Regions from separate parts of the Pseudomonas sp. AC355 genome, predicted to be linked through region 1. Evidence: predicted binding sites of a transcription regulator. Region 1 holds the regulator's gene; the other holds the start of a gene.
What was found. Region 1 encodes LexA, which represses DNA repair genes until DNA is damaged. Its sites were predicted from a motif close to CTGTNTNNNNANACAG; they were not measured.
Positions count from the first base shown of each region.

Region 1 (6,194 bases):
TTCAATGACCCCAAGGCCGACTACGACACCTTCAGCGCCGGTTTCCCGTTCGAGGAAACCCCGGATCAGCAGAGCGCCATCGAGGCGGTGCGCGAAGACATGCTCGCACCCAAGCCGATGGATCGCCTGGTCTGCGGCGACGTCGGCTTTGGCAAGACCGAGGTGGCCATGCGCGCCGCCTTTATCGCCGTACATGGCGGTCGCCAGGTCGCCATTCTGGTGCCCACTACCCTGCTTGCCCAGCAGCACTACAACAGCTTCCGTGACCGTTTCGCCGATTGGCCGGTAACGGTCGAGGTGATGAGCCGCTTCAAGAGTGCCAAAGAAATCAGCGCCGCCGTACAGCAACTGGCCGAAGGCAAGATCGACATCGTTATCGGCACCCACAAGCTGCTGCAGGATGACGTCAAGATCAAGAACCTGGGCCTGGTGATCATCGACGAAGAGCACCGCTTCGGCGTGCGCCAGAAGGAAGTGCTCAAGGCGCTACGCAGTGAGGTAGATATCCTCACCCTCACTGCCACCCCCATTCCGCGCACCCTGAATATGGCCGTGTCGGGCATGCGTGACTTGTCGATCATCGCGACACCGCCAGCTCGCCGCCTCTCGGTGCGTACCTTCGTCATGGAACAGAACAACCCGACGATCAAGGAAGCGCTGCTGCGTGAGCTACTGCGTGGCGGCCAGGTGTACTACCTGCACAACGACGTGAAGAGCATCGAAAAGTGCGCAGCCGAGCTGGCCGCACTGGTGCCCGAGGCACGCATCGGCATCGGCCACGGGCAGATGCACGAGCGCGAGCTGGAACAGGTGATGGGCGACTTCTACCACAAGCGCTTCAACGTACTGATCGCCTCGACCATCATCGAGACCGGCATCGACGTGCCCAGCGCCAACACCATCATCATCGAGCGTGCCGACAAGTTCGGCCTGGCCCAGTTGCACCAGTTACGCGGTCGCGTCGGGCGCAGCCACCACCAGGCCTACGCCTACCTGCTGACGCCGCCGCGCAAGCAGATGACCGACGACGCGCAGAAACGCCTGGAAGCCATCGCCAATGCCCAGGATCTCGGTGCTGGCTTCGTCCTCGCCACCCACGACCTGGAAATCCGTGGTGCGGGCGAACTGCTCGGCGACGGCCAGAGCGGGCAGATCCAGGCAGTTGGCTTCACCCTGTACATGGAAATGCTCGAACGAGCAGTGAAATCGATCCGCAAGGGCGAGCAGCCGAACCTCGACCAACCGCTGGGCGGTGGGCCGGAAATCAACCTGCGTGTACCGGCGCTGATTCCCGAGGATTACCTACCGGACGTCCATGCCCGCCTGATCCTCTATAAGCGCATCGCCAACGCCATCGACGAAGACGGCCTGAAAGAGCTGCAGGTGGAAATGATCGACCGCTTCGGGCTGCTGCCAGAGCCAGCCAAACACCTGGTACGCCTGACCCTGCTCAAGCTGCAGGCCGAGCGGCTGGGTATCAAGAAGATCGATGCAGGGCCGCAAGGTGGGCGCATCGAGTTCGCGGCGGAAACACCGGTCGATCCACTGACGCTGATCAAGTTGATCCAGAGCGCGCCGAACCGCTACAAGTTCGAAGGCGCCACGCTGTTCCGCTTCTCCATACCGATGGAGCGTGCGGAAGAGCGTTTCAACACGCTAGAGGCGTTACTGGAACGCCTGCTGGCTACGGTGAAAAGCTGAAAAAATCAGGGACGCTTATGCGGCCCTGACTTTTTGTAGCCTGGGTCTACCCAGGACGCTTTCGATACAGCGGCTTACTCGACCAATTGCGCTGCCCGCAGGGCAGATAACGCCTGGGCCCAACGCGGGTTCTGACGATAATCGATTCCGGGAAACGCTCGGCGGCGCATGCCTGCCAACCCTTTGGGCGCGATAACACCGAGGCGCTGCACTGCCGAAAGCGCCAACTCTGCCGCGGCTCGGTCGTTACACACTAGGCCCATGTCGCAACCTGCCGTCAGAGCAGCCTCAATGCGATTGGCGGCGTCACCCACCACATGGGCGCCGGCCATCGACAGGTCATCGCTGAAAATGACGCCCTCGAAACCCAGCTCCCCCCGCAGGATGTCCTGCAACCAGCGGCGCGAGAAGCCAGCCGGCTGACTGTCCACCTGAGGGTAGATGACATGGGCCGGCATTACCGCCGCAAGATCACGACTCAAGGCCGCGAACGGCCGTAGGTCGTTCTGACGGATTTCTTCCAGGCTGCGCTCATCGGTTGGAATGGCCACATGGGAATCAGCCTCGGCCCAGCCATGCCCGGGGAAATGCTTGCCGGTCGCCGCCATGCCCGCCTCTGCCATGCCGCGAATAAACGCGCCAGCCAACTGGGTGGCACGCTCGGGGTCACCCTCGAAGGCACGGTGGCCGACCACCGCACTGCGCTGGTGATCGAGATCCAGCACCGGCGCGAAACTCAGATCCAGGCCCACCGCCAGGACTTCGGTCGCCATCAACCAGCCGCACTGCCGCGCCAGGCTCTCGGCATCGGCGCAGCCTGCAATGGCGCGCATCGCCGGCAGACGCACAAAGCCTTCACGCAGCCGTTGTACGCGGCCGCCCTCCTGATCCACAGCAAGCAGCAGATCCGGGCGCACGGCACGAATGGCCTGTGACAGCTCACGCACCTGACGTGGATTCTCGATATTACGGGCGAAGATAATCAGGCCGCCGACTTCGGGCTGGCGCAGCAACTGCCGGTCTTCGGCAGCCAGCCAGGTGCCGGCGATATCCACCATCAGGGAGCCATACAAGGGGGTACTCACAACAGGTAATCCTTAATTGAGTGGCCGCACCGCTCAGCTGGAGCGAGGCGCTTCATCGATCAGCGCCACGCATCGAGCGAGCACTGGGGAAAAGATTTTGCAGCAGATATGAAACTCGGCCTGCGCACAGCCATGGGACAGTGCCCCACGAACAGGTTCCGCATTCGGCACGCAGACAGGCGCAGCAAAGCGAATGCTCGCGCCCAAGCGCAATGAATATCTGGCGATTCGGTGAGGAGATCACCCAAGCTCTGGCTATGCCGAAACCAGCTGCTGATATAGGCGGTAGCTTAGGGGCAGCGACGAGCAGCCCGCAAGCCGGACAAGACGGTCAGGCCTTGATGATGGCTGGGCCTTTACTGCGAGGAATAAGCTGAGCAGTCGCCAGCCGCTGGTCGGTCACTCCGCTTTCAGAGCGCATACCGGCGGCCAGGAACGGCACCATCAGGCGCATGACCTGCTCGATCGAGGTATCCACGCCGAAGTCGCTCTCGGCCATGGCCCGCAGGGCCTTGATGCCAGACATGCTGAACGCCGCGGCGCCGAGCATGAAATGCACGCGCCAGAACAGCTCCAGCGGAGGAATGCCAGGCGCCGCTTCATGCACCAGATGCATGTAGCGCCGGAACACCTTGCCGTAGACCTCTTCGAGGTATTTGCGCAGATGTCCCTGACTCTGACTGAAGGCCAGGCCGAGCAAGCGCATGAAGATGGACAGGTCATTACCACTGCGCGGTTTCACCGCCAGGGTCTGCTCGACCAACAGTTCGAGCAACTCCTCGAGGCTGAAGGTCACCCCTGGCTTGCTCTGGCGCTTGTCGAGCTCACGCTCGAGGCTCGCGCAGAACGGCCCGAGAAAACGCGAGAAGACCGCCTGAATCAGGGCCTTCTTGGAACCGAAGTGATAGTTGACGGCGGCCAGGTTGACCCCAGCCTTGCTGGTAATCAGGCGCAACGACGTTTCGGCGAACCCCTTCTCCGCGAACAACTGCTCCGCAGCATCCAGAATGCGTTCAACGGTTTCCGATTGCGCCATGACATCCATCCGACAAACAAGTGTTTGAAACATACGTTTCAGCGCGCACGCCTGTCAAGTCGCGCAGACCGTATTCTGGATGCTCAGTCATCATTTGGCGATAGCGTCGCGGGCAATCCCGGCCGGGTTTCGAAAATGGCCTGTTGAGCATAGCCCGTTACGCCGCCTGGCGGATAACACAGGCGCGACGCACATCAATGGATTGCCAAGCGACGCTTACTGTATATAATCCCAGTCACTGTATAAAAAGACAGAGCCGCCCACATGATCAAGCTGACGCCCCGCCAAGCCGAAATCCTCGCCTTCATCAAGCAGTGCCTGGAAGACAACGGCTACCCGCCGACTCGTGCAGAGATCGCCCAGGCGCTCGGCTTCAAGTCACCGAATGCCGCCGAGGAACACCTCAAGGCCCTGGCCCGCAAAGGTGCGATCGAGATGACCCCGGGCGCTTCCCGCGGCATCCGCATCCCGGGTTTCGAGCCCAATCAGGCCGAGGAAGAAGGCCTGCCGGTGATCGGCCGAGTGGCTGCAGGCGCACCCATTCTGGCTCAACAACATATAGAGGAAGCCTGCCGGATCAACCCGGACTTCTTCCGCCCGAGGGCCGACTACCTGCTGCGGGTACGCGGCATGAGCATGAAGGACATCGGCATCGTCGACGGCGATCTGCTTGCCGTCCACACCACCAGCGAAGCACGCAACGGCCAGATAGTGGTCGCGCGTATCGATGATGAAGTGACGGTCAAGCGATTCAAACGTGAAGGCAATACCGTCTGGTTGCTGGCTGAAAACACAGAATTCGCCCCGATCGAAGTGAACCTGGAAGAACAGGAGCTGATCATCGAAGGCTTGAGTGTCGGCGTCATACGCCGCTAATTGGAGGCTTTATGCAGTTCCCTCAGTCGCTGAGCCGTACCCAACTTCCGCTGTTCGATGCCTTTCTGGCCTCGACCATTGCGGTGGCCGAACCCGAACCAGTAGCACTGGAAACCACGTTCAGCGAAGTATCGCTGAGAGGTGCTGCGGGTAACTGCCTGACGCTGTTGGCGCCCATGCTGCGGGAACTGAGCGAGAAGGATGACGAACGCTGGTTGACCCTGATCGCCCCACCGGCCAGCCTGACCCAGAGCTGGCTGCGCGATGCGGGCCTGAACCGTGAGCGGATTCTGCTACTGCACCCTCGCAACAGCCAGAGCGCCCTGCAGCTGGCTCAGGAAGCCTTGAAACTTGGCCGTAGCCATACGGTGGTCAGCTGGCTGCATCCCCTGCCCCAGCATGCGCGCCAGCAACTGGAAGCAGCAGCGCACCTCGGCCAGGCGCAAAGCCTGAACATCAGCCTGGGCTGACCCACGATTTACAGAGAAATGCTCGAAGTTGGAGTGTCACTTTTCTGCCTGACCGCCCGTGGAGGGCGCGGGTAGAAAGCCGGATCAGTGCAGGACGCGGGGCTGGTCTTCATGCTCAAAATCGCCTTCGGCCATTCTGCCGGCCATTTGCACGCCGACATTGAGCATCGCTTTGGCGACTTCCACATGCTGGCCCTGGAGAAAGGCCTTGGCATCTTCGGAGAAGTCCAACACCACCAGTGCTTCCTCATCATCGGCTCGACGCAGGGCAATACGCCCATCGGGCAGTTCGACGATTTCAAGGAAGGAAGTAGGCATAACTCGGATTCTCCACGAAAGGCCGCGCATTGTAGCAGCCGCTCCATTCAATCGCTTGGCGAAAAACCGCTAAGCGCTGAACGGACTTTTCAATAGTCGGTGCCCAGCACGGTCACCACTCGCTGAGGCCGACGCGAAAACGCTGTGCCAGTGCTTTCAGCTCCTGACGCCAGCCCTCCAATGTTTCCCGGTCAAGTGGAGGCTGTGCCTCATCGACACTTACCACCTTGATCAGCGAGGTAGCGCCAGGATCGGCCTTAGCCTCGCGCGGGGCGCGCGGAGGCCGGAATAGCTCGGCATGAGCAGCCAATAATTGCCCAAGCCAGGTGTGCCCATTTTCGGCCAACTCAACCAGTTCGGCCAACTCGGGGCTGGGTGAAGAAGCCAGGCTCTGTCGATCCAGCAATACCTCGGCACGCGCGGCACTGCTGTTCGGCAAGCGATAGAAACCTGCGATTTCATGGCACAGCCCAAGTAACGCACCGTACAAATGAAACAGGGTCGCTTCACGTTCGGCCTGCACCAACGCCTGGGCATTCATCGCCCGGCCTTCTTCGGCCTTGCGCCAGGAGTCCAGAGAAAGCCCGGCGTAGAAAATCTTTTGGTTCGTGCGGGTATACAGTTCGCCAGCCATATCCACTCTCCCGATCGCCATGGGCACACTCCAGCGAAGCATGCCCAAGGCAGATCAACGCTTGTCTTCAACCT
Region 1 is NZ_OZ409843.1:1,962,411-1,968,604, forward strand. It holds gene mfd (transcription-repair coupling factor) at 1-1,701, shown strand, start outside; gene nagZ (beta-N-acetylhexosaminidase) at 1,776-2,774, opposite strand; gene ACZ0AI_RS09315 (TetR/AcrR family transcriptional regulator) at 3,118-3,822, opposite strand; gene lexA (transcriptional repressor LexA) at 4,087-4,698, shown strand; gene sulA (SOS-induced cell division inhibitor SulA) at 4,710-5,168, shown strand; gene ACZ0AI_RS09330 (hypothetical protein) at 5,253-5,486, opposite strand; gene ACZ0AI_RS09335 (DUF6586 family protein) at 5,599-6,120, opposite strand; gene topA (type I DNA topoisomerase) at 6,175-6,194, opposite strand, start outside.

Region 2 (6,194 bases), 2.8 Mb from region 1:
TTTATGCGGGAGCACTTACTGGGGAGAGGTTTCCAGTGGCTCCGGCGTCGGTACCGGTACGGTTTCGACGTTATCCACATCACGCTGGATCTGCTCGAGCAGCGAGCCGGGGGCTGCAGGTTCGTCCTGCTGCTGAGTCGGTGCCGTCTGCGGCGCGCCATCGCGGCCGAGGATTGCGTCATCGCGGCTGACGCCTGGCATGAAGTCACCGGACAAGCCGACCAGTTGGTCGTCGCCGTTGAACACTACGCTTACGCGCTCTTGCTGCCGCTGGCTGCCGCCGGCCTGCATGCTGTACAGGTAATCCCAGCGATTGGCATGGAAGGTATCGGTCAGCAGGGGATTGCCCATGATAAACCGCACTTGGCGTCGGGTCATTCCCGGCCTCAACTGGTCTATCATGTCCTGCGTGACGACATTGCCCTGTTGGATGTCGATTTTATAAACCCCGGGGAATGAGCAACCGGCGAGTGCGATGAGCCCCATGAACATGAGGCTGGTCAGCAGGAGTTTGGTTTTTTGCATCGGTGGGCGTCTTCCACTATCTTGGCTGGGCAACGTAAACCCCGATCATACCCGCAATAAGGGAAGCTGCGAAGCGCTTCCGTGAGAAAGCAGACCATGGTTGAAAATAGCGAACTCCGCAAAGCTGGCCTGAAAGTGACCCTGCCACGGGTCAAAATCCTGCAGATGCTCGACTCTGCCGAACAACGCCACATGAGCGCAGAGGATGTCTACAAGTCTCTGATGGAGGCTGGTGAAGATGTCGGTCTGGCTACTGTTTACCGGGTTCTGACCCAGTTTGAAGCGGCCGGCCTGGTGGTGCGCCACAACTTCGATGGCGGCCATGCCGTGTTCGAATTGGCTGATGGCGGTCACCACGATCATATGGTGTGCGTGGACACTGGTGACGTGATCGAGTTTTTCGATGCTGAAATCGAAAAACGCCAGAAAGAAATCGTTCGTGAGCACGGTTTCGAGCTGGTTGATCACAATCTGGTTCTGTACGTGCGCACCACTGGCGTCAAAAAGTAAGTACGACCGGTAATGAAAAAGGCGACCCTGGGTCGCTTTTTTCATACCTGTAATAAAGTGTTGCGAATACTAGCTCTGCGCGTTGCTGACCAGCTTGCGGGCGTGGGCCAGTGACTCTTCGGTGAGGTCGATGCCGCCGAGCATGCGGGCGATTTCCTCTACGCGCTGTGCGTCACTCAGCTTGCTGACTGCCGTACGGGTCGCGTTGTTGCCGCGCACCTTGTGCACGAACAGGTGCTGGTGACCCTGGGCGGCGACCTGGGGCAGGTGAGTGACGGTGAGTACCTGGCCACGCTCGCCCAGACAGCGCAGCAACTGACCGACGACTTCGGCGGTAGGCCCGCCGATGCCCACGTCCACTTCGTCGAACACCAGGGTCGGTACCCGTGAGGTCTGTGCGGTGATCACCTGGATCGCCAGGCTGATACGCGACAGCTCGCCGCCTGAGGCCACCTTGGCCAGTGCTTTGATTGGTTGGCCCGGGTTGGCGCTGACCAGAAACTCCACCTGTTCGAGGCCATTGGCATTCGGTTCGTTGCTGGTATTTTCCTGCAATTGAATGCTGAAGCGCCCGCCGGGCATGCCCAGCGTCTGCATTTCCTTTTCCACCGCTTTGCTCAGCTTGCCTGCTGCCTTGTGTCGGTGGGCGCTCAGTTCGGCAGCCTTCTCCTGGTAGTGTCGGCCATAGGAGGCCAGTTCTTCGCTCAGACGTTCGGTGGCTTGGTCATCGGCATTCAGGCCTTCCAGTTCGTCGAACAACTGCTGCTGCATGGTGGGCAGTTCGCTGGGGTGAATGCGATGCTTGCGTGCCAGGGTATAGATGGTATCCAGGCGCTCCTCAAGTTGTTGCTGTCGCTGGGGGTCTGCCTCGAAATGATCGAGAAAGCGGTTCAGCTCGCCCACCGCCTCTTCGACCTGGATCTGTGCGCTGGCCAGCAGGTTGGCAGCTTCGTTGAGCGCGCCCGGTTGGCCCTGGACGCCACTGAGTCGGCTCAAGCTGTTGGTCAGGGCAGACAGTACGTTGCCGGCATCGCTCTCGCTGCATTGCTCGATGACTTGGCGACAGGCAGCGAGCAGGCCTTCGGCGTTGGTCAGGGCCTTGTGATCCTGTTCGAGCTGCTCCAGCTCATTTTCGCCGAGCCCGAGGTTCTCCAACTCTTCCAGCTGATAGCTAAGCAGTTGATGGCGCGCGCGCTGCTCATCGCCCTGTGAGGCGAGGCGTTCCAGTTCGCTGCGGGTTTGCTTCCAGCGCTGGGCGGCGAGGTGCACCTGGCGGGCCAGTTCCTGGGCATTGGCATATTCATCGAGCAGGCGTCGATGGGTGTCGGCCTTGAGCAGCGACTGATGTTCATGCTGGCTGTGGATGTCGATCAGCAGCTCGCCCAGTGCCTTGAGGTCGCCGAGCGGGCAGGGCGTGCCATTGATGTAGCCACGCGAGCGGCCTTCGGCGGTGATCACGCGGCGCAGAATGCATGGGCCGTCATTGTCCAGATCGCGTTCGGCGAGCCAGGTGTGGGCTTCGGGGATATCGCCCAGATCGAAGCTGGCGAGAATATCAGCCTTGTCGGCTCCGGGGCGCACCACACCGCTGTCCGCGCGATCGCCAAGGGTCAGGCCGAGGGCATCGAGCATGATCGATTTGCCGGCGCCCGTTTCGCCGCTGATGACGCTCATGCCTTTATCCAGCTCGAGATCAAGGTGTTCGACGATGGCGTAATTGTGTACGGACAGGTGCACCAGCATGGCGAGGCCTCCGAGAATTTGTCTGGTTATTTATACAGTGTTTTGTCTCGTGGTGGCAATCCTGCCCCTCGTATGCTGCTGCGATGTGCTTGCGCCCCTTGAAACCCTACAAATCGTCCTTATATAGGCGGCAGACGCGCGAGTTGAGGCTCGTCGAATTATTCAGAGGAGAAATGCATGGCTGACGAACAGAACCTGGATCCGCAGACTCCCGAGGCTGAAGCGAATGACGCTGCGCTGAGTGACGACCTGATTGCTCGCGTGCAAACGCTGGAAGAGCAACTGGCGGCTGCGCAGGATCAGTCGCTGCGCATGGCTGCCGATCTGCAGAACGTGCGCCGCCGCGCTGAGCAGGATGTCGAGAAGGCGCATAAATTCGCTCTCGAGAAATTCGCCAACGATCTGCTGCCGGTGGTTGACAGCCTGGAGCGCGGTCTCGAGTTGTCGAGCCCGGACGATGAGGCCATTAAGGCCGTGCGCGAGGGCTTGGAGCTGACGCTCAAATTGCTGCTCGACACCCTCAAGCGTCATCAGCTGGAAGCTATCGATCCGCATGGTGCGCCGTTCAATCCGGAGCACCATCAGGCCATGGCTTTGCAGGAAAGCACCAACGTCGAGCCAAACAGCGTGCTCAAGGTGTTTCAGAAGGGCTACATGCTCAATGGTCGCCTGCTGCGCCCGGCGATGGTCGTGGTCAGCAAGGCACCGGCCGAGGCGCCACCGTCCATTGACGAGCAGGCTTGAAATCGGCGGCTGAGCCCCCATCTATTAAGTCAAGCGTATTAGTGCTACCGCAGCGGTCACGACAACGCTGCGGCTATATCAAAGTTTCGGGAGAGTAAAATGGGCAAAATTATTGGTATCGACCTGGGGACCACCAACTCCTGCGTCTCCATTCTTGAAAATGGCAAAGTCAAAGTCATCGAAAACGCCGAAGGCGCGCGCACCACGCCGTCGATCATCGCTTACGCCAACGATGGCGAGATTCTGGTCGGCCAGTCGGCCAAGCGTCAGGCTGTGACCAATCCGCACAACACCTTGTATGCGGTGAAGCGTCTGATCGGTCGTCGCTTCGACGAAGAAGTCGTGCAGAAAGACATTCAGATGGTGCCGTACAAGATCGCCAAGGCTGATAACGGCGATGCTTGGGTCGAAGTCAACGGCCAGAAAATGGCGCCGCCGCAGATCTCGGCTGAAATTCTCAAGAAGATGAAGAAGACCGCCGAAGACTATCTCGGCGAAGCAGTCACCGAAGCGGTGATCACCGTTCCGGCTTACTTCAACGACAGCCAGCGTCAGGCCACCAAGGATGCCGGTCGCATCGCTGGTCTGGACGTCAAGCGCATCATCAACGAGCCGACCGCGGCTGCGCTGGCCTATGGCATGGACAAGGCCAAGGGCGATCACACCGTGATCGTTTATGACCTGGGCGGCGGTACTTTCGACGTGTCGGTGATCGAGATCGCTGAAGTCGACGGTGAGCACCAGTTCGAAGTGTTGGCTACCAATGGCGATACGTTCCTCGGTGGTGAGGACTTCGACATCCGCCTGATCGACTACCTCGTCGACGAATTCAAGAAAGAAAGCGGCATGAGCCTCAAGGGCGATCCGCTGGCTATGCAGCGCCTCAAGGAAGCTGCCGAAAAGGCTAAAATCGAGCTGTCCTCGAGCCAGCAGACCGACGTCAACCTGCCGTACATCACTGCAGACGCCACCGGTCCGAAGCACCTGAACGTGAAGATCTCCCGCGCCAAGCTGGAATCGCTGGTCGAGGATCTGGTGCAGCGCACCATCGAGCCTTGCCGCATTGCGCTGAAAGATGCCGGTATCGACATTGGTGCGATCAACGACGTGATCCTGGTCGGTGGTCAGACTCGTATGCCGCTGGTGCAGAAGCTGGTGACCGAGTTCTTCGGCAAAGAAGCACGCAAGGACGTCAACCCGGACGAAGCCGTTGCCATGGGGGCTGCCATTCAAGGTGCGGTTCTGGCTGGTGACGTCAAGGACGTACTGCTGCTCGACGTTTCGCCGCTGACCCTGGGTATCGAAACCATGGGTGGCGTGATGACTGCGCTGATCGACAAGAACACCACCATCCCGACCAAGAAGTCGCAGGTGTTCTCCACCGCGGACGACAACCAGGGCGCTGTGACCATCCATGTGCTGCAGGGTGAGCGCAAGCAAGCCGGTCAGAACAAGTCCCTGGGCAAGTTCGACCTGGCCGAGATTCCGCCAGCTCCGCGTGGCGTGCCGCAGATCGAAGTGACCTTCGACATCGACGCCAACGGCATCCTGCACGTCGGCGCGAAGGACAAGGCAACCGGCAAGACCCAGTCCATCGTGATCAAGGCCAACTCCGGCCTGTCCGATGACGAGATCGAGCGCATGGTGCGTGACGCCGAGGCCAACGCCGAGGAAGACCGCAAGTTCGAAGAACTGGCCACTGCCCGTAACCAGGGCGATCAGCTGGTTCATGCGACCCGCAAGATGCTCACCGAAGCTGGCGACAAGGCCACTGCGGACGAGAAGGCGGCCATCGAAACTGCGCTGGGTGAATTGGAAGTTGCCGTACGTGGCGACGACAAGGCAGCCATCGAAGCGAAGATGAATGCCCTGTCCGAAGCGACCACGCCGCTGGCGCAGAAAATGTATGCCGAACAGCCGCAGCCAGGTGCTGCCGGTGCGGCGGCGGATGCCGGTGAAACCAAGGGCTCTGCGGACGACGTGGTCGACGCCGAGTTCGAGGAAGTCAAGGACAACAAGTAAGCCCCGGCTTGCCTGTGTTTGCGCCCTGTCGCACAGCTGTGTGCCAGGGCGATCCGCCGCGCGGGGGCTTGCTCCCGCGTTGGCGTGTCTGGACGGTACGAATTTTGAGAGTGTTAGAAACCCATGTCTAAACGTGACTACTACGAAGTGCTCGGGGTCGAGCGCGGTGCCAGCGAGGCGGAGCTGAAAAAGGCTTACCGCCGCCTGGCGATGAAGCATCACCCCGATCGCAACCCCGGCGACAAGGCTGCCGAAGACGCCTTCAAGGAGGCCAACGAGGCCTACGAAGTGTTGTCCGATGCGGGCAAGCGCAGCGCTTACGATCAGTACGGTCATGCCGGTGTCGACCCGCAGATGGGTGGCGGTGGCGGCTTTGGCGGCGGCAGCGCCAACTTCTCCGATATCTTCGGCGACGTGTTCAGTGATTTCTTCGGTGGCCAGCGTGGCGGTCAGCGCGGCGGAGCCCAACGCGGCAGCGACCTGCGTTACACCCTGGAGCTGGATCTCGAAGAGGCGGTACGTGGCACCACGGTGACCATTCGCGTGCCGACGCTGGTCAACTGCAAGGTCTGCGAAGGCTCTGGCGCCAAGAAGGGCACCAGCCCGGTTACCTGTACCACCTGCGGTGGTATCGGCCAGGTGCGCATGCA
Region 2 is NZ_OZ409843.1:4,757,689-4,763,882, forward strand. It holds gene ACZ0AI_RS22150 (outer membrane protein assembly factor BamE) at 16-525, opposite strand; gene fur (ferric iron uptake transcriptional regulator) at 622-1,035, shown strand; gene recN (DNA repair protein RecN) at 1,105-2,778, opposite strand; gene grpE (nucleotide exchange factor GrpE) at 2,956-3,522, shown strand; gene dnaK (molecular chaperone DnaK) at 3,622-5,544, shown strand; gene dnaJ (molecular chaperone DnaJ) at 5,668-6,194, shown strand, end outside.
Region 2: recN (DNA repair protein RecN) is a predicted target of LexA. The motif match lies at 2,801-2,816, and genes of this name have one in related genera.